Regions from separate parts of the Neobacillus canaveralius genome, predicted to be linked through region 1. Evidence: a T-box and tRNA genes for the amino acid it is inferred to sense, from the RefSeq annotation. Region 1 holds a T-box; the other holds one or more tRNA genes.
The links. The T-box of region 1 lies ahead of ileS (isoleucine--tRNA ligase). A T-box ahead of a tRNA ligase gene usually reads a tRNA of that ligase, here a tRNA-Ile.
Positions count from the first base shown of each region.

Region 1 (13,552 bases):
GTCAGAGATTAACCAGCCATTCCTATATTATTTGTAATGGACCTGTTATTACGGTTGATGGCATTCAACATCCAGCGCCATTTGTAATTACTGCAATTGGTGACCCTGAAGTATTGACTGCGTCATTAAACCTTACCGGTGGTGTGAAAGATCAACTCGTTAACGATAATATTGTATTTACTTTAGAAGAAAAAAATGAAATCATCCTAAATCCAATTTTAGGACAGTCATAAAGTAATTCAAATATGTCCACGTGAAGATCAAATATAAAGGTAAGGTGAAAAAAGTGGACAAGTTAAAAAAAAATTTTAGTTTTATTGCTATATCTGCTGTGATAGGTTTTATGATTGCTATCCAATTTCAAACAATAAAAAAACCTGTTGAACGTGATACACGTGATATATGGCAACTCCGTGAGGCTATACTCCAAGAGAAAGAATTGCAGTCTGAGTTACTCACTGAAATTCGTTCGATTGAAGAAAAATTACTTGCCTATGAATCAAAGCAAAAGCAGAGCAAGGAACAGGCATTACGAGATACCATCCAAGAATTGAAGAATGAGGCAGGAATGACTAAAGTAACAGCACCCGGGCTAATATTAAAAATTGAACCAATAATTGAGGAAATCCAAATTGGGATTGAGATTTCGAAGGCTGTGTCACCTGAACTTTTAAAAAGATTATTAAATGAATTGAATATGTATGACGCTAAATATATATCTGTTGATGGTCAGCGAATTATTAATACAACAGTCATCAGGGATATTAACAATGAAACAAAAATTGATGGTCACGCATTGTCAAGCTTACCACTTGAAATTAGAGTAGGTGTTGATAATGTTGAAACCGCTGAAAAATTATACAATCAAATGAAAGTATCGAAGGCTACGGAGGAATTCTTCATCGAAAACCTAAAATTGACTATTTCGGAGCCAAATCCAGGAATTACTATTCCTGCATATGATAATCCTATCAAGATTCGATATTTAGAGTCAATGAAGGCCAATGAAGGAGGAAATACATAATGTGGCTTCCGTTATTAGGATTAATAGTCGGAATCCTTCTTGGACTATTAACAGATATTAGGATTCCTGAAGAGTATTCTAATTATTTGTCTATTGCCATTTTGGCAGCTCTTGATACTTTATTCGGCGGTATAAGGGCGCACTTGCAAAATATTTATGATGAAAAAGTATTCGTTTCTGGATTCTTTTTTAATATTTTACTTGCTGCAAGTTTAGCTTTTCTAGGCGTTCATCTTGGTGTAGACTTGTATCTAGCAGCTGTTTTTGCCTTTGGTGTCCGCTTATTTCAAAATATTGCAGTAATTAGGCGAATATTATTGACAAAATGGTCAACAAACAAAGAAAAAGTAGAAAAAAATTGATTTTTTTAAAGGGAATTATTTAGTTGTGACGAATAATTTTATAAGATATAGGTATGTACTTTTATATTATATCTTATGAAAAATAATTGTTGTTCGACTGAAGGAATGCTAAGGAGGTGCCAAAGAATGAACAGCAATGAAATATATGTAAGTCTTGACATCGGTACATCCAGTGTAAAAGTAATCATTGGTGAAATTGTCAACGACTCGATAAATATAATTGGTGTAGGAAACGTAAAGTCTGAAGGCCTGCGTAAGGGATCTATCATTGACATCAATGATACCGTTCATTCTATTAAACGTGCTATTGAAGAAGCTGAAAGAATGATAGGAATGGAAATAAGACAAGTGATTGTTGGGATTTCTGGCAATCAGGTTGCTCTTGAACCTTGTCGTGGAATTGTAGGAGTTTCCAGTCAAAATCGGGAAATCACGGATGAAGATGTGAGACGTGTTATAGACGAGGCACAAGTTGTATCGATTTCTCAGGACAGAGAAATTATTGGAGTTATCCGTAAACAATTTATCCTTGATGGTAAGGATGAAATTAATAACCCATGTGGTATGATAGGTGTCCGTTTAGAAGTTGAAGGAACTCTTATTACAGGTTCCAATGCAATCATTACGAATACATTGCGATGTGTCGAGCGTTCCGGATTAGAAATTACCGATATTATCCTGCAGCCGCTTGCAGCTGGAGAGTATGCACTTTCTAAGGATGAGAAAAACCTGGGCGTTGCTTTAATCGACCTAGGCGGCGGTTCAACAACCATTGCGTACTTTGAAGAAGGATTCTTGGCAGCCACAAGTGTAATACCCGTAGGCGGAGATCTCATTACAAATGACCTTTCTAAGGTATTACACACTTCAACCGAGGATGCTGAAAAAATTAAAGTGAAATATGGACATGCCTTTTACGATGATGCCTCAGAAGATGAGTTCTTTAGTGTTCCAATCATCGGAAGCGATCAGCACCAACAATTTAATCAATTATATGTTTCTGAAATTATAGAAGCTCGAATGGAAGAAATTTTTGAATTGATTGCTCATGAACTGAAACGATTAGGTATCAATGATTTACCTGGAGGGTTTGTATTTACAGGTGGTACTGCAAATATGCAAGGCATATTAGAACTAGCTCAAACGATTTTCCAAAGTCCAGTTCGCAAAGCCGTTCCCAACTATATTGGAGTAAGAGAGCCTCAGTATACAACTGCGGTTGGTTTAATTAAATATGCTTACAAGAATGCTAGATTACCAGGTGGAACATTTGTCGCTTCAGCACCTGTTACTGAACCAATCGAGAAGAAAGTTCAAAAACAACAACAACAACAACAGCCAAAAGCAAAACCAGAAAAACATCCGGAAGATAAGATGTCATCAAAAGTAAAAAAATTCCTTGGTCTCTTTTTCGAATAGACAGATACGAAAAGGATTACCGACGAATTAGGAGGATTTGTCATGTTAGAGTTTGATACAAATTTAGATTCTCTTGCTACAATAAAAGTTATTGGGGTTGGCGGCGGAGGTAACAACGCAGTAAATCGAATGATCGAGCATGGTGTTCAAGGAGTAGAATTTATCGCTGTTAATACCGATGCACAAGCACTAAACCTTTCAAAAGCAGAAGTAAAAATGCAAATTGGCTCAAAGTTAACAAGAGGTCTTGGTGCAGGTGCTAATCCTGAAGTAGGTAAGAAAGCAGCCGAAGAAAGTAAAGAACAATTAGAAGATGCATTACGCGGTGCGGATATGGTGTTCGTAACTGCTGGTATGGGTGGCGGAACAGGTACAGGAGCTGCCCCTGTTATTGCACAAATTGCTCGTGATTTAGGTGCCTTAACTGTTGGGGTTGTAACTCGTCCATTTACATTTGAAGGTAAAAAGCGTTCTAACCAAGCTGCAGGTGGTATTGGTGCAATGAAAGAGGCAGTGGATACCTTGATTGTAATCCCGAATGACCGCCTTCTTGAAATCGTAGATAAAAGCACTCCTATGCTCGAAGCGTTCCGTGAAGCAGACAATGTACTTCGACAAGGGGTCCAAGGTATTTCAGACTTAATCGCAGTTCCTGGTCTTATTAACCTGGATTTTGCAGATGTGAAAACGATTATGTCAAACAAAGGTTCCGCCTTGATGGGAATCGGTATGGCAACCGGTGAAAATCGTGCAACTGAAGCTGCTAAAAAAGCGATAAGTTCTCCATTGTTAGAAACGTCTATTGATGGTGCACAAGGAGTTCTGATGAATATTACAGGCGGCAGTAACTTGAGTTTATATGAAGTTCAAGAAGCTGCTGATATTGTGGCAACAGCTTCAGACCAAGAAGTAAATATGATTTTTGGTTCTGTAATCAATGAGAACCACAAGGATGAAATTATTGTTACCGTTATTGCTACTGGCTTTAATGAAGAAGTCATTCAGCCTAAGGCGACTCGTCCAGCATTTGGACAAGCAAAGCCCCAACTAAGTGCTGTAAAGCGAGAACAAAAGCGTGAAGAAGCACCACAAGAACCAGTACGTCAAAACAATGCTCCTCAAGAGGAAACACTAGATATACCAACCTTCCTACGCAATAGAAACCGTAGAAGATAATAACAAAAAAGGCATGGTCCAATAGGGCCATGTTTTTTTGTGGGCTTTGTTAATGGGAAATATTGATTTTGTAACCCTGTTGATTTGTGCGGAAGGCGCGAGACTCCTGCAGGAGGCTCCCCGAACCGCCTGCGGAAAGCGAAGCGCCTCGTGACAGGCAAACACCGCCTGTCCCTGCGGTGAATACTCAAAGAAGCTTTCCTTAGTGGAGCACAAATCAACAGGCCCATTTACGAAGCCTTATGCAAAAATGAAATTAGACAAAATACGTTGTTTATAGTGAAAATTTCTGTTTTTTTGATTACAGAAAGTGACACACTTTAGCCCATAAAGTAGGTTATACTTTTTCCTAAACAGATTAATAGAAAAGATTGATAATACACCCTTATGTATAATCCATAAAGCAAATAAATGCTTTTGACATTAAAAGGGGGAAGGCTTGTTGTCGGTATATTTAGATGTTATTTGGGCCCTTAATCTGTTCTTTGATAGCCTACTCCTGTATCTATCGGCCATTTTTTTAAAAAGACAAATTCGAATATGGAGGATAATTGCAGGCGGTTTTATTGGTTCACTAATCATATTATTGTCGTTTACACCATTACATACCTATTCTAACCACCCAATTTCAAAGCTTTTATTTTCGGTGGTCATGGTTCTAATAGTGTTTGGATATAAACGATTATCCTTTTTTATTAAGGCATTAATGACACTTTATGTAACTACATTTCTCATTGGAGGAGCATTAATTGGAGCCCACTATTTTGTCCAATTTGATTCTGAGATGTCAACAAAAGTTATGATTGCAAGTGTTACTGGGTTTGGTGATCCAATTAGTTGGCTATTTGTTTTGCTAGGTTTTCCAGTTGCTTGGCACTTTTCCAAACGGAATATAGAGAGCATGGAAATGACCAAAATTCAATTTGATCAAATCGTAAATGTCACCTTAAAAATAAATACCGAATCTTTTACTTTTAAGGGTCTAGTCGACAGCGGGAATCAGCTTTATGATCCATTATCAAAACTTCCTGTTATGTTTGTTTCTATTAAGAATATGCTAGAAGGCATGGCCGAACCAATAATAAAAATGGCCGCAGATCCAGAATCTCTAATTCTAGGAGACCAAGAGTTTCCGCTTGATTGGCAAAATAGACTAAGGATTGTCCCATGCCGGGTGGTAGGACAAGAGCACCAGCTCATCGTTGCTGTAAAGCCTGACTCAATTATTATTGATAAAAAAGGAGAGAGTTACTTATGCGAAAAAGGTCTTGTTTCGTTTACTATGCAGCAATTATCTGCCGATGATGCCTTTCAATGCATTGTTCATCCCAAAATGCTCACCGGACCTAAGATGCATGATGATTCGGTGAAAGTAAGCTAATAATACTATACTCGTAAAAAACAGAATTTAGAAGGAGGAACTTGCGTGAAAAAATGGAGACTTCGCTTATCCTATTACTGGTATAAGATACTAATCAAATTAGGAATTAAAAGTGATGAAGTTTATTATATTGGCGGCAGCGAAGCTTTACCGCCTCCTTTAAGCAAGGATGAAGAAGAGCTGCTTTTAAATAAGCTTCCAGGTGGTGATAAGGCAGCCAGATCGATTTTAATTGAACGGAATCTGAGGCTTGTTGTCTATATCGCTAGGAAATTTGAAAATACCGGAATTAATATTGAGGATTTAATAAGTATTGGAACCATTGGATTAATTAAAGCTGTGAATACTTTTAATCCTGAGAAGAAAATTAAACTGGCTACATATGCTTCCAGATGTATTGAAAATGAAATTCTTATGTACTTGCGCAGAAACAATAAAATCAGATCTGAAGTTTCCTTTGATGAACCATTAAATATCGATTGGGATGGTAATGAATTATTATTATCCGATGTTTTAGGCACAGATGATGATATTATTACAAAGGATTTAGAAGCTAATGTAGATAGGAAATTATTAACAAAAGCGTTACACCAATTGTCGGATAGGGAAAAGCAAATTATGGAGCTGCGCTTCGGACTAACCAATGGAGAAGAAAAAACACAGAAGGATGTAGCCGATATGCTGGGGATTTCTCAATCATATATCTCGAGACTAGAAAAAAGAATCATTAAAAGATTACGTAAAGAATTTAATAAAATGGTCTAAAAAAAAGAAAATTTTTCTAACTGAAAGACCAGTAAAAATATAGTTTCTACCGCATTTTTCGACATTCCTCTGTCAATCCATCAAATGTACATGTGCATATTTTTCCTGCTCAAGGAGATACTGTTTTTTGTACAGCAACTCCTATGAGGAGGGAAAAGGGATTGACTCGAAATAAAGTTGAAATTTGTGGCGTAGATACATCAAAACTTCCTGTATTAAAAAATGAAGAAATGAGATTACTCTTCAAGCAAATGCAAGAGGGCGATATTACAGCACGAGAAAAACTCGTCAACGGAAATTTACGACTCGTTTTAAGTGTCATTCAGCGCTTTAACAACCGAGGCGAGTTTGTTGATGATCTGTTTCAGGTTGGCTGTATTGGGCTTATGAAATCGATTGATAACTTTGATTTAAGTCAAAACGTAAAGTTTTCCACTTATGCCGTACCAATGATTATTGGCGAAATACGCAGGTACCTGCGCGATAACAATCCTATTCGCGTTTCAAGGTCCTTAAGAGATATCGCTTATAAGGCATTACAAGTAAGGGAACGATTAATGAGTGAAACTTCACGGGAACCAACTGCTGAGGAGATTGCAAAAGTATTAGAAGTACCACATGAAGAAATAGTATTTGCGCTAGATGCTATCCAAGACCCTGTATCATTGTTTGAGCCAATTTATAACGATGGCGGGGACCCTATCTATGTGGTCGACCAATTAAGCGACGAACGAAGTAAAGATATTCATTGGATTGAAGAAATTGCCTTAAAAGAAGGTATGCGCCGCTTAAATGAGCGGGAAAAGTTAATTTTAAGAAAACGATTCTTCCAGGGTAAAACACAAATGGAAGTAGCAGATGAAATTGGGATTTCACAAGCGCAGGTTTCACGTTTAGAAAAAGCAGCCATTAAACAAATGAATAAAAATATTCAAAGTTAAGCTGTCCAATACGGGCGGCTTTTTTTTCTGTTATTTACAGATATATTGAAGAAACAAATCATATATTTTCATTAGGATAAAATGGCGGGAGTGAGAGATATGGTAAAAATATCAGAATTTCAGATTAAAGATGTAGTGAATGTGGCTGATGGCAAAAAGTTGGGGAATATTGGTGATATCGAAATTAATCTTAGCACAGGGAAAATTGAAGCAGTTATCGTTACCGGAAATGGCAAAGTTTTAGGTTTTTTTGGCAGGGAAGAAGATATCGTTATTCCGTGGAAAAACATTATTAAAATAGGTCAAGATGTAATACTGGTACGATTCAAAGCGATTGAAGAGAGACCAGCAGAAGAAATGGAAGTATAGATCTGTGCATGGTCTACGGTGACCATTTTAAGTATTCATGGTAAACTAGGATAAAAACAAATGAGGTTGAGTATGGAACCTTTTGCATATAATCATCAATCATATTTTTCAATTAAAAATTGGATGGAACAATACCCTGGGCTAGAAGCTGGAATAACAACAAAAAAAGGCGGCAGCAGTACGGGAGTTTATGAGAATTTCAATATGGGTTTTCATGTCGGGGATCAAACGGATACTGTTTGTTCTAACCGGAATCAGTTGGCTAACCTTATTCAATTTCCGTTGAAATCATGGGTAGGTGCTGAGCAGACCCATGATACCGTAATTAGAAAAATTACCAAGACTGACCGTGGTAAAGGTTCAGATTCTTATGACAGTGCATTTAAAGGGACCGATGGATTTTATACGAATGAAGAGGGGATTTTATTAACTCTTTGTTATGCGGATTGTGTCCCTCTTTTTTTTATTTCTCCTAACCACCGGATGATTGGTGCAGCACATGCGGGCTGGAAGGGAACAGTAAATGAGATTGCGCGGAAAATGATAGAGAAATGGGGAGAAGAAGGAATAGCTCCTAATGAAATTTTTGCTGTAATTGGTCCATCTATATGTGAAAAATGTTATATTGTTAATGATTATGTAATTAACTTTGTAGAAAATACTCTAGAAGATGTCGAAAAAAAACCATATAATACAATAAAAGAAGGTCAATTTACATTAGACTTGCGAGAACTAAATAAAATCGTTCTTCTTAAGGCCGGTGTCCCAGAAAAAAATATTCAAATGACTAAACTATGTTCAAGTTGTGACCAATCGAAATTTTTTTCTCATCGCCGTGACCAGGGTAAAACTGGAAGGATGTTAAGTTATATTGGATGGAAGGAGACCTCCGAATGAAGGTTGCAGAAAATCTCATACATATCAGTCAGCAAATAAGCAAAGCGTGCTATAAGGTAAATCGGACTCCTGATGAGGTGAAACTGATTGCTGTTACCAAATATGTCAGTATTGATAGAGCGAATGAAGCCTTGGAAGCTGGTATAATAAATCTAGGTGAAAACCGTGATGAGGGGCTTTTAAAAAAGTGGGAGGTTTTAGGGGACAAGCCCATCTGGCATTTTATCGGATCCCTGCAGACTCGCAAAGTTAAAAATATAATCGACAAGGTAGAATATATTCACTCTTTAGATCGAATTTCATTAGCAGAGGAAATTAATAAACGTGCAGTGAAAAAAATCAAATGCCTACTCCAAGTCAATGTTTCACAGGAAGAATCAAAGCATGGCTTATCTCCTGAGGATGTAGTCGATTTTATAAAAGACCTTCGGGCATATGAGAATATTAGCATTGAAGGTTTAATGACAATGGCCCCGCTGACGGACGATGAAGAACAGCTTCGAACCTGTTTTCGAAAGCTAAAAGAGCTTCGTGATCAAATCAGAGATTATAATTTTGATTATGCCCCTTGTACAGAGCTTTCTATGGGGATGTCAAATGATTTTGAAATCGCGATTGAAGAGGGAGCAACGATGATAAGAATCGGAACTGCACTTGTCGGTGTGGCTGGTGAGGAGGAATAAAATGACGATTAAATCGAAATTAAAAACATTTTTCTTTTTAGATGATGACTATGATGATAATAATCAGGTTGAAGATGAAAAGGTTGAACCCATAAAGCCACAAAAACAGTCTATAAAACCTCAAAATGTTGTTAGTTTGCAAAGTGTCCAAAAGGCTTCTAAAGTAATTCTAGTAGAACCCAGAGTATATGCAGAAGCCCAGGATATCACCGACCATTTAAAAAACCGCCGTGCAGTTGTTGTAAATCTTCAGCGTATTGACCATGAGGAAGGAAGACAAATCGTCGACTTTTTGAGTGGAGCTGTCTATGCATTAGGTGGAGATATTCAAAAAATAGGTTCCAGTATCTTTTTATGTACTCCTGACAATGTGGAGATTTCTGGAAATATTTCTGAATTAGTGAAGGAACAAGAATATCAAGATACAAGGTGGTAAAAAGAAATGGATATTATTTTTAACGTTTTGATCCAATTACTTGGAATATATAAATGGATGCTGATCATCTATATCCTTTTATCTTGGTTCCCAAATATGAGGGACTCTCAGATTGGAGCTATTCTTGGTAAATTATGTGAGCCATTTCTAGAACCTTTTAGAAAAATCATTCCACCTCTTGGCATGATGGATCTTTCTCCTTTAGCAGCTTTCCTTGTTCTATCTTTTGCCCCGAATGGCTTAATAGTTTTACAAAACTTAATTTCTTAATTTAACCTATCTAGTCTCAAGGAGTTAAACATGAATATTTATCAGCATTTTCGCTCGGAGGAACGGGAATTTATTGATCAAGTATTACATTGGAAAGATTATGTTGATTCCAGCTATACAGCAAAGCTGACCGATTTTCTTGATCCAAGAGAGCAGCATATTTTAAAGGTCTTAATAGGTGAGAATGGAAATATAAAGTACCAGCTTTTTGGCGGGATTGCAGCGAGTGAAAGAAAAAGAGCGTTAGTCATGCCGGATTACCTGATACCGGCTGAAGATGAATTTCAAATTAATCTCTTTGAAATCGACTATCCTATTAAATTTGTTACGATCGAACACCCCCAAGTTCTAGGTTCACTCATGTCCCTTGGATTAAAACGTGGGAAATTTGGCGACATATTAATGAAAGATGGACGAGTGCAGTTTTTCGCTTCTGCAGAAATCAGTGATTATATTAAAAATAATTTAGAATCGATTGGCAAAGCTTCTATTCGATTAAAAGAGCTGTCCCTGGATGAGGCCATAACGACTGACGATTTATGGGCGGAGCAGGTCACAACTGTTTCCTCCTTAAGGCTCGATACCATTATTTCTGGTATTCATAATATCTCTAGACAAAAATCACAGCTCTTTATCCAACAAGGGTTAGTAAAAGTAAACTGGACATCTAAAGAAAATGTCTCTTTTGAATGTGCAGAAGGTGATCTATTGTCAGTCAGAGGACACGGCAGAGTAAAAATTTTGTCCATTGAAGGAAGAACAAAAAAAGATAAATGGCGAATAGTTGTCGGAAAGCAAAAATAATTTTATTTTTTTGCAGGATTTTCGAAAACATTGTCGAATAATTGCTTTATACACTAGATACATACATAAGATAGATTCTTGGAGGTGGCATCATGCCGTTAACGCCGTTAGATATTCACAATAAAGAATTTAATAAAGGGTTTCGTGGTTACGATGAGGACGAGGTAAATGAATTTTTGGACCAAGTCATTAAGGATTATGAATTAGTCCTACGTGAAAAGAAAGAAATAGAAGAACGTTTAAATGAAATGAAGGACCGTCTGGGTCATTTTGTTAATATTGAAGAAACTTTAAACAAGTCAATTATTATTGCACAAGAAGCAGGAGAAGACGTAAAACGTAATGCTCAAAAGGAAGCCAAACTCATTATCAAGGAAGCAGAAAAGAATGCTGACCGTATTGTCAACGAGTCGCTTTCAAAAGCTAGAAAAATTGCTCTTGAGATCGAGGATTTGAAGAAGCAATCAAAAGTATTCCGTACACGATTTAAAATGTTGATTGAAGCTCAGTTAGATATGCTTAATACAGACGATTGGGATCATTTATTAGAATATGAAGTAGATGCAACAGAATTAAAAATCCACGAAGAAGAAGATTCCTTAGCTTGACGAACTGGTATTATTTCGCATATAATTTTTTAACAGGTAAATAAAGAATGGTAATGACAATGAGAGGGACAGTACAATTTCTTAAAAACTTTTGATAGCGAACCAGGGAGGGTGGAAGCCTGGGAAAAGTGAGAAATTGGAAGATCACCCTTGAGTCCCAAACTGAAACTCTTATAATTAGAGGAATAAGTTATGGCGGGTTATTCACGTTACGAATCTTAAAGAGGATAGTACACTTTTGTACTATTTATCAGGGTGGTACCGCGGGAATAAAACCTTCTCGTCCCTTTTATGGGATGAGAGGGTTTTTTTATTTGTCTATTGGCAATTCTGTTTATGATGAGTATGTACAGGAGGAATAAGAAAATGGAATATAAAGATACGTTATTAATGCCAAAAACTGAATTTCCTATGCGTGGCAATCTCCCACAAAGAGAACCTGAAATTCAGGCAAAATGGGAAGAAATGAATATTTACAAAAAGGTTCAGGAGCGTACTGCAGGACGTCCAATGTTTGTACTCCATGATGGACCTCCATATGCTAATGGCGATATTCATATGGGTCATGCCTTAAACAAAGTATTAAAAGACATGATTGTTCGCTTTAAATCAATGAATGGCTTTAATGCACCATATGTTCCAGGCTGGGATACACATGGTTTGCCAATCGAGCAGGCACTAACAAATAAGGGAGTAAAACGGAAAGAGATGACGGTAGCAGAATTCCGTCAGCTATGTACAAAATATGCCCTTGAACAAGTAAGCAATCAGCGTGAACAATTTAAACGAATCGGTGTACGTGGTGATTGGGAAAACCCTTATATCACACTAAAGCCGGAATACGAAGCTCAGCAGATTAAAGTCTTTGGAGAGATGGCAAAAAAGGGCTATATTTATAAAGGTCTTAAGCCTGTATATTGGTCCCCTTCAAGTGAATCAGCTCTTGCTGAAGCTGAAATTGAATATCAAGATAAAAAGTCACCTTCAATCTATGTAGGCTTTAAAGTAAAAGATGGAAAAGGTGTTCTTAATTCGGACGTCCAAATTGTCATCTGGACGACTACACCTTGGACGATTCCTGCAAATTTAGGTATTTCAGTTCATCCAGACCTAACCTATGTAGTTGTTGAAACGAATGGAAACAAATACTTAGTGGCGGAAGCACTTCTAGAAGCAGTAACAAAAGAAATAGGCTGGGAAGATGTGACTGTTGTTCAAAAGGTACAAGGAAATGAACTAGAGAATATCCTTTCAGCACATCCATTATATGATCGTGACTCCTTAGTAATGTTAGGTGAACATGTCACAACAGATGCTGGAACAGGATGCGTTCACACAGCTCCAGGACACGGGGAGGATGACTTCCATGTTGGTCAAAAGTATGGACTTGAAGTACTTTGCCCAGTAGATGATAAAGGTGTAATGACGAGTGAAGCACCAGGTTTCGAAGGATTATTTTACGATAGTGCGAATAAGCCAATTGCTCAAGCTTTAGAAGAAGCAGGGGCTCTTCTGAAGCTTTCGTTTATCACACACTCCTATCCCCATGATTGGAGAACTAAAAAGCCTGTAATCTTTAGAGCTACAGCACAATGGTTCGCATCGATAAAAGACTTCCGCGATGACTTGCTTGAAGCAGTTAAAGAAACAAAGTGGGTACCAGCATGGGGTGAAACACGATTATTTAATATGGTCCGTGACCGCGGCGACTGGTGTATTTCACGCCAACGTGTGTGGGGAGTTCCAATCCCAGTGTTTTATGCTGAAAATGGAGAAGAAATCATTACGGATGAAACAATTGAACATGTTTCAGGCTTGTTCCGTGAATTGGGTTCAAATATTTGGTTTGAGCGAGAAGCAAAAGACCTTCTGCCGGAAGGCTTTACACATCCAGGAAGCCCTAATGGATTGTTCACAAAAGAAACAGATATCATGGATGTATGGTTCGATTCAGGTTCATCTCACCAAGCTGTTCTCTTAGAAAGAGAAGACTTAGTACGTCCGGCGGATTTATATCTTGAAGGATCAGATCAATATCGCGGTTGGTTTAACTCTTCACTTTCAACTGCTGTTGCAGTAACAGGGAAAGCTCCTTATAAAGGTGTACTTAGCCATGGATTTGCCCTGGATGGTGAAGGTAGAAAAATGAGTAAATCATTAGGAAATGTTGTTGTTCCGGAGAAGGTAATGAAACAATTAGGAGCAGATATTCTAAGACTTTGGGTGGCTTCTGTTGATTATCAAGCAGATGTTCGTGTATCCGATGCTATTTTAAAGCAGGTTGCAGAGGTTTATCGGAAAATCCGTAACACCTTCCGTTTCTTGCTTGGTAACTTGTCCGACTTTAATCCTGCAAGTGATCGTGTTTCATATGAAAACCTTCGTGAAGTTGATCAATTTATGCTCGTAAAATTAAA
Region 1 covers NZ_JBDFLL010000001.1:4,574,898-4,588,449, reverse strand. Annotated here, with positions in the region: gene ABC255_RS22360 (DUF881 domain-containing protein) at 1-233, shown strand, start outside; gene ABC255_RS22355 (DUF881 domain-containing protein) at 287-1,024, shown strand; gene ABC255_RS22350 (small basic family protein) at 1,024-1,386, shown strand; gene ftsA (cell division protein FtsA) at 1,513-2,805, shown strand; gene ftsZ (cell division protein FtsZ) at 2,848-3,981, shown strand; gene spoIIGA (sigma-E processing peptidase SpoIIGA) at 4,424-5,362, shown strand; gene sigE (RNA polymerase sporulation sigma factor SigE) at 5,408-6,127, shown strand; gene sigG (RNA polymerase sporulation sigma factor SigG) at 6,289-7,068, shown strand; gene ABC255_RS22320 (YlmC/YmxH family sporulation protein) at 7,168-7,437, shown strand; gene pgeF (peptidoglycan editing factor PgeF) at 7,510-8,334, shown strand; gene ABC255_RS22310 (YggS family pyridoxal phosphate-dependent enzyme) at 8,331-9,017, shown strand; gene ABC255_RS22305 (cell division protein SepF) at 9,019-9,453, shown strand; gene ABC255_RS22300 (YggT family protein) at 9,460-9,723, shown strand; gene ABC255_RS22295 (YlmH family RNA-binding protein) at 9,754-10,527, shown strand; gene ABC255_RS22290 (DivIVA domain-containing protein) at 10,620-11,135, shown strand; T-box leader at 11,186-11,426, shown strand; gene ileS (isoleucine--tRNA ligase) at 11,502-13,552, shown strand, end outside.

Region 2 (5,052 bases), 910 kb from region 1:
CTCTGAAATTAGTAGTAATATTGTGGCAGTAAAAGAAGCAAGCGGCAATCTAGATGCGATGACAGAAATCATTAGCCGTACTCCAGATACATTCACTTTGTACAGCGGGGATGATGGACTAACCCTACCAGTTCTAGCAATCGGCGGTGCAGGTGTTGTTTCCGTTGCTTCGCATGTCATTGGCAATCAAATGCAGGAAATGGTCACACTGTTTAAAAACGGGCGCGTCCAAGAAGCAGCCGTTTTACATCGCAGCCTTCTTCCAATTATGAAAGCATTATTTATGGCACCAAACCCTACTCCTGTAAAGGCCGCATTAAATATACAAGGTGTCCAGGTTGGAGATGTCCGCCTGCCAATGATTCCTTTAAATGATGATGAAAAAAGTGCGCTGCAAGAAGTCCTGCCAATCGACTCGTTGGTATAATCTGATTGTCATTCCTGCCCCTCTGTGGGGCAGGTTTTTTTTTCTAAAAATTAATACTCAAATATTACCATTCGCCTTATAATCCCTATTCCTATGGTTTGGAATTAATTGCGTCAGGATAAACTAATAGTTAGGTAAAAATTGGAATAGGGGGAGAAAATCAGATGACTAATATTCATAATGAGCGTTTGAACTTCTTAGGACGAAATCTTTTGTCGGGTTGTTTACTAGGGATCGGTTTTGTCGCTTTTATCGATGAGGCTGTTTTCCACCAGATCCTCCACTGGCATCATTTTTATGATAAATCTACCCCTGATATTGGACTGGTATCTGATGGAGTTTTTCACGCATTTAGCTGGTTCTCAACGGTTGCTGGGGCATTTTTGATTTCCGATCTCCGTCGAAGAAATGCTTGGTGGCCAAAGAGATGGATTGGAGGATTTCTTTTAGGCGGAGGCGGGTTTAATTTATTCGATGGTACGGTTCAACATAAATTATTGAGGATCCATCAAATTCGTTATAACGTGGAAATTACGCCTTATGATTGGGTATGGAACATACTGGCGGCTATCATGGTAATCGCTGGGTTAATCATCGTTTCTAGGACTGGCCAGAAAGCAATAGTGATGGAAGGTACAGCCTAAATGAAACATCACCATGTCCATCATGGCAGTGAGCTGCAGAACGAACTTCTTTTGGCTCTCCCCTTTGTCTTAGCTATCCTGATTTATCTCCTATTAGGATTAGTCTCAAACCAACGTCATAAACAATGGTCAATTTACCGATACATCTGCTGGGTATCCGGAGTTCTTTCTGCTGCCGTTGCACTAATAGGTCCTGTCGCCAACCTTTCTCATGAAAATTTCATTGCACATATGGTTGGTCATTTGTTCCTTGGAATGCTTGCGCCTCTTCTTCTGGCACATGCTGCTCCAATGACTCTTCTGATGAGAACACTAAGTGTTAGCCACGCTAGAAAACTATCTCGTGTGTTAAAGAGTTTCCCAGTTGGGATTTATTGTAATCCGGTTGTCGCCTCGATACTCAATATTGGAGGCTTAACAGTTTTATATACGACAGAACTGTACTCGGCGATGCATCACTATGCCCTTCTTCATATAATTGTCCATCTTCATATATTCTTAGCAGGATATCTCTATACCATTTCAATTATCTATATTGATCCGACACCGCACCGGTATAGTTTTATTTTACGTGGTATTGTGCTAATCCTATCGTTAGCGGCCCATGGCATCCTTTCAAAGTACATTTATGCTTATCCTCCAGCTGGTGTACCGATTGAACAAGCCCAAATGGGAGGAATGATCATGTATTACGGCGGGGATATTGTAGAAGTTGTCTTGATATTCTTTTTTTGCCAACAATGGTATAAAGCCGCACGGCCACGAACCTCTGTATCAATAAGTCAATAAACATAATCTTATGTACACAAAAAAACTGTATCGATGAACAAAGTATCTTCAATACAGGTTTTTTATTGCTCGATTTATAAAATTTACCCAACTTGTCTATCATGGAAATTATTAAAGGTTAGAAGCTACTGAGAAACCATCCCAAATACCTCTTGCCCTGCATAAGTTTAGCTCAACGAAAATATGATAAACTAAGTATCCTAAAAAAGGAGTTGTTTAAATGGTAATCTTTAATAAAATCGCTCTATTTTTTGTGGTTTTATACTCTGTCGTCATTATCTTAAATACTTATTTAGGAGAAACTGATCGGGTACAATCCAATGTTATTTACTTTTTAATGAATGGATTTGCATATATTGTATCGGCTATGGATATTGAAAAAAGAAAAGTTGATTATCAAAGTCATAATTTCTAAATTTTTATTATGTTAATTAAACGTTTGATTAATTCTTCTAAAGCGCTGATATGTAAAGGTCTCAACCCATTTAATCAAACGTTTGATTAGTTTTTATTTCTGCTATTTTCTTTAGTTCTATTGCACGAATTTCAATAAATCTTCTCATGTATTCTTCAAGAAGCAATTTATCAATTAAGATTCCGAGAGGACCAAAACGTGACTTATATTGAAAATGATCGATCATTGTCGTTCCTTTTTCTTCTTCAATAAACTGGTGGATATGAATGAATGACTTGAACGCACCCTTTACCATTACATCCACAAAACTATGAGGCTTTTCCATAAAGATTACTCTTGAGGTTAACCTTTGTTTAATACCAAAGTGTACAGCTTCCCAAGTTACACTGTCACCTTCCTCCAACAGTCCCTTTGTTACACCTCCAACAGCTCTTTCCTTTGTTTTAAAGGTAGTTTGAGTATGAACATTGACATCCCTGGCAAGATCAAAACAAACCTCTATTGGCGCATTTATAAACAGCTTATGCTCGATAACAGGCATTTCTACTTACTCCATTCTTGCTTTCATTTTAATGGATTTTCCAGCTGACAATATACTCGGTTTGCTCATTTGGGAGAAGTAAGGATGGTTTTTCCACACTCCATCGTCCTTTAATATCTAATTCCTTACAGGCTAATTCAAACTGACACATGGCAATTCCCATATCTAAAAGCTGCATATCATATCCTAATTTCGAACTATAATTCGGTGTATGCTCAATGTAAAAATGGCAGACCTTTTTATCGCTAGATAATAGAAGTCGCCAAGGCTGTTTATTAGATGCAGAAGGTCCAATCCTAACCATTTCAATTGGTATTTCAAGTAATCCTGCATTTTCTTTGTTCAATGGCACGTCAAATGTGGAATCATAAAATAGCTTATCCCATGGTTTTTTATTATCGGCTTTTACAACATACCGGAGTGCCTTATCAAAAACCCGTTGTTTTTGGTTCGGGTAGCCGATTGGTGTTATGCAGGGGATAAACTCTCCATCCTCTAGCCGGATTTCCTGTTCAAACGAATTTCGGTTGAATGTACCGCCCATCCAGCAAGTACCGATTTCTAACTCCGTTAACCAGACAACTATTTTTTGAAAGGTGTACGCAAACTCAACAAGAGAGTATTTACTGTTTTGTGCTACTCCTGCCAAATATGCCTGTGGATTTTTAATAAATCCGTATGTGCCTAGCTTAATACCTTTATCACTTACATTGTTGGTTACCTGTATGAACTCGACTCTTCCCTTACCCCCAAATGGTCCAACTAAGTTGTCTTCATTGCTTATGTATTCGTTAATTCTATTAGCATGAGAATCTTTGATGTGTTGAGTACCAAAGTTTCGAACCGATTGGCGTTTTTTCATGGTTTCTATTATCGACTTATCAAAAATCATAGAACCCCCCTTTCTGTGAACACATTTTTTAGTGCCAAGCCCCTAATTGATATCCCACTCTTATTGTAACCATTCACGATCTTCTCCTACAAATAATACATTGACTTTAACTTTAATAAAAATATGTAAACTTTTATTATAATGGCTATTCGTTCCCTTCAACCCGAATAATTGACGTCTTTGGTTACGAATAGAGGTAGAAATATAAAAGCAAAAAAAGAGCGATTACTATTAATAGCAATCACTCTTTTAAAATATTTATGGGCCTAAATGGACTCGAACCATCGACCTCACGCTTATCAGGCGTGCGCTCTAACCAGCTGAGCTATAGGCCCTTAATTGGAGCGGGTGATGAGAATCGAACTCACAACATCAGCTTGGAAGGCTGAGGTTTTACCACTAAACTACACCCGCGTATAAAAATAAAATGGCTGGGCTAGCTGGATTTGAACCAACGCATGTCGCAGTCAAAGTGCGATGCCTTACCGCTTGGCTATAGCCCAATATTAGGAAAATAAAATGGGGCGACTGATGGGAATCGAACCCACGAATGCCTGAACCACAATCAGGTGCGTTAACCACTTCGCCACAACCGCCAAAATTATATAGTTGAGGTTTAACTAACTAAACCTTTAAATTAAATTGGTTGCGGGGACAGGATTTGAACCTGCGACCTTCGGGTTATGAGCCCGACGAGCTACCAGACTGCTCCACCCCGCGATAGTAAAAACTATATGGTGGAGGATGACGGGATCGAACCGCCGACCCTCTGCTTGTAAGGCAGATGCTCTCCCAGCTGAGCTAATCCTCCAATTGATAATAGGTTATTTCCGTTAGCGCGAAAGGAAAGTTATTTTTCACTATCGTGAAAAAAACTATGGTGACCCCTACGGGATTCGAACCCGTGTTACCTCCGTGAAAGGGAGGTGTCTTAACCACTTGACCAAGGGGCCTCCTCAAAAAATCCGAAAAAATAATTGCCCCATAGGGGCTTGCCTGGCAACGTCCTACTCTCACAGGGACAAAGTCCCAACTACCATCGGCGCTGAGAAGCTTAACTTCCGTGTTCGGTATGGGAACGGGTGTGACCTTCTCGCCATTGCTGCCAGACTATTTTGTTGAGGTATCATTCCCTCAAAACTAGATAATACAGAAGAAGTTTGTAAAACGAGTTCGCCTTAAAAAATTGGTTAAGTCCTCGAACGATTAGTATCAGTCAGCTCCACATGTTACCACGCTTCCACCTCTGACCTATCAACCTGATCATCTTTCAGGGTTCTTACTAGCTTGACGCTATGGGAAATCTCATCTTGAGGGGGGCTTCATGCTTAGATGCTTTCAGCA
Region 2 covers NZ_JBDFLL010000001.1:5,484,920-5,489,971, forward strand. Annotated here, with positions in the region: gene dapA (4-hydroxy-tetrahydrodipicolinate synthase) at 1-427, shown strand, start outside; gene ABC255_RS26860 (DUF2243 domain-containing protein) at 592-1,071, shown strand; gene ABC255_RS26865 (cytochrome c oxidase assembly protein) at 1,072-1,860, shown strand; gene ABC255_RS26870 (hypothetical protein) at 2,081-2,275, shown strand; gene ABC255_RS26875 (SRPBCC family protein) at 2,346-2,816, opposite strand; gene ABC255_RS26880 (nitroreductase family protein) at 2,845-3,678, opposite strand; tRNA gene ABC255_RS26885 (tRNA-Ile) at 3,970-4,043, opposite strand; tRNA gene ABC255_RS26890 (tRNA-Gly) at 4,049-4,122, opposite strand; tRNA gene ABC255_RS26895 (tRNA-Gln) at 4,137-4,211, opposite strand; tRNA gene ABC255_RS26900 (tRNA-His) at 4,229-4,304, opposite strand; tRNA gene ABC255_RS26905 (tRNA-Met) at 4,352-4,428, opposite strand; tRNA gene ABC255_RS26910 (tRNA-Val) at 4,444-4,519, opposite strand; tRNA gene ABC255_RS26915 (tRNA-Glu) at 4,587-4,661, opposite strand; rRNA gene rrf (5S ribosomal RNA) at 4,703-4,818, opposite strand; rRNA gene ABC255_RS26925 (23S ribosomal RNA) at 4,895-5,052, opposite strand, start outside.
Region 2: it encodes a tRNA-Ile, which carries the amino acid that the T-box ahead of ileS (isoleucine--tRNA ligase) is inferred to sense. The anticodon was not compared.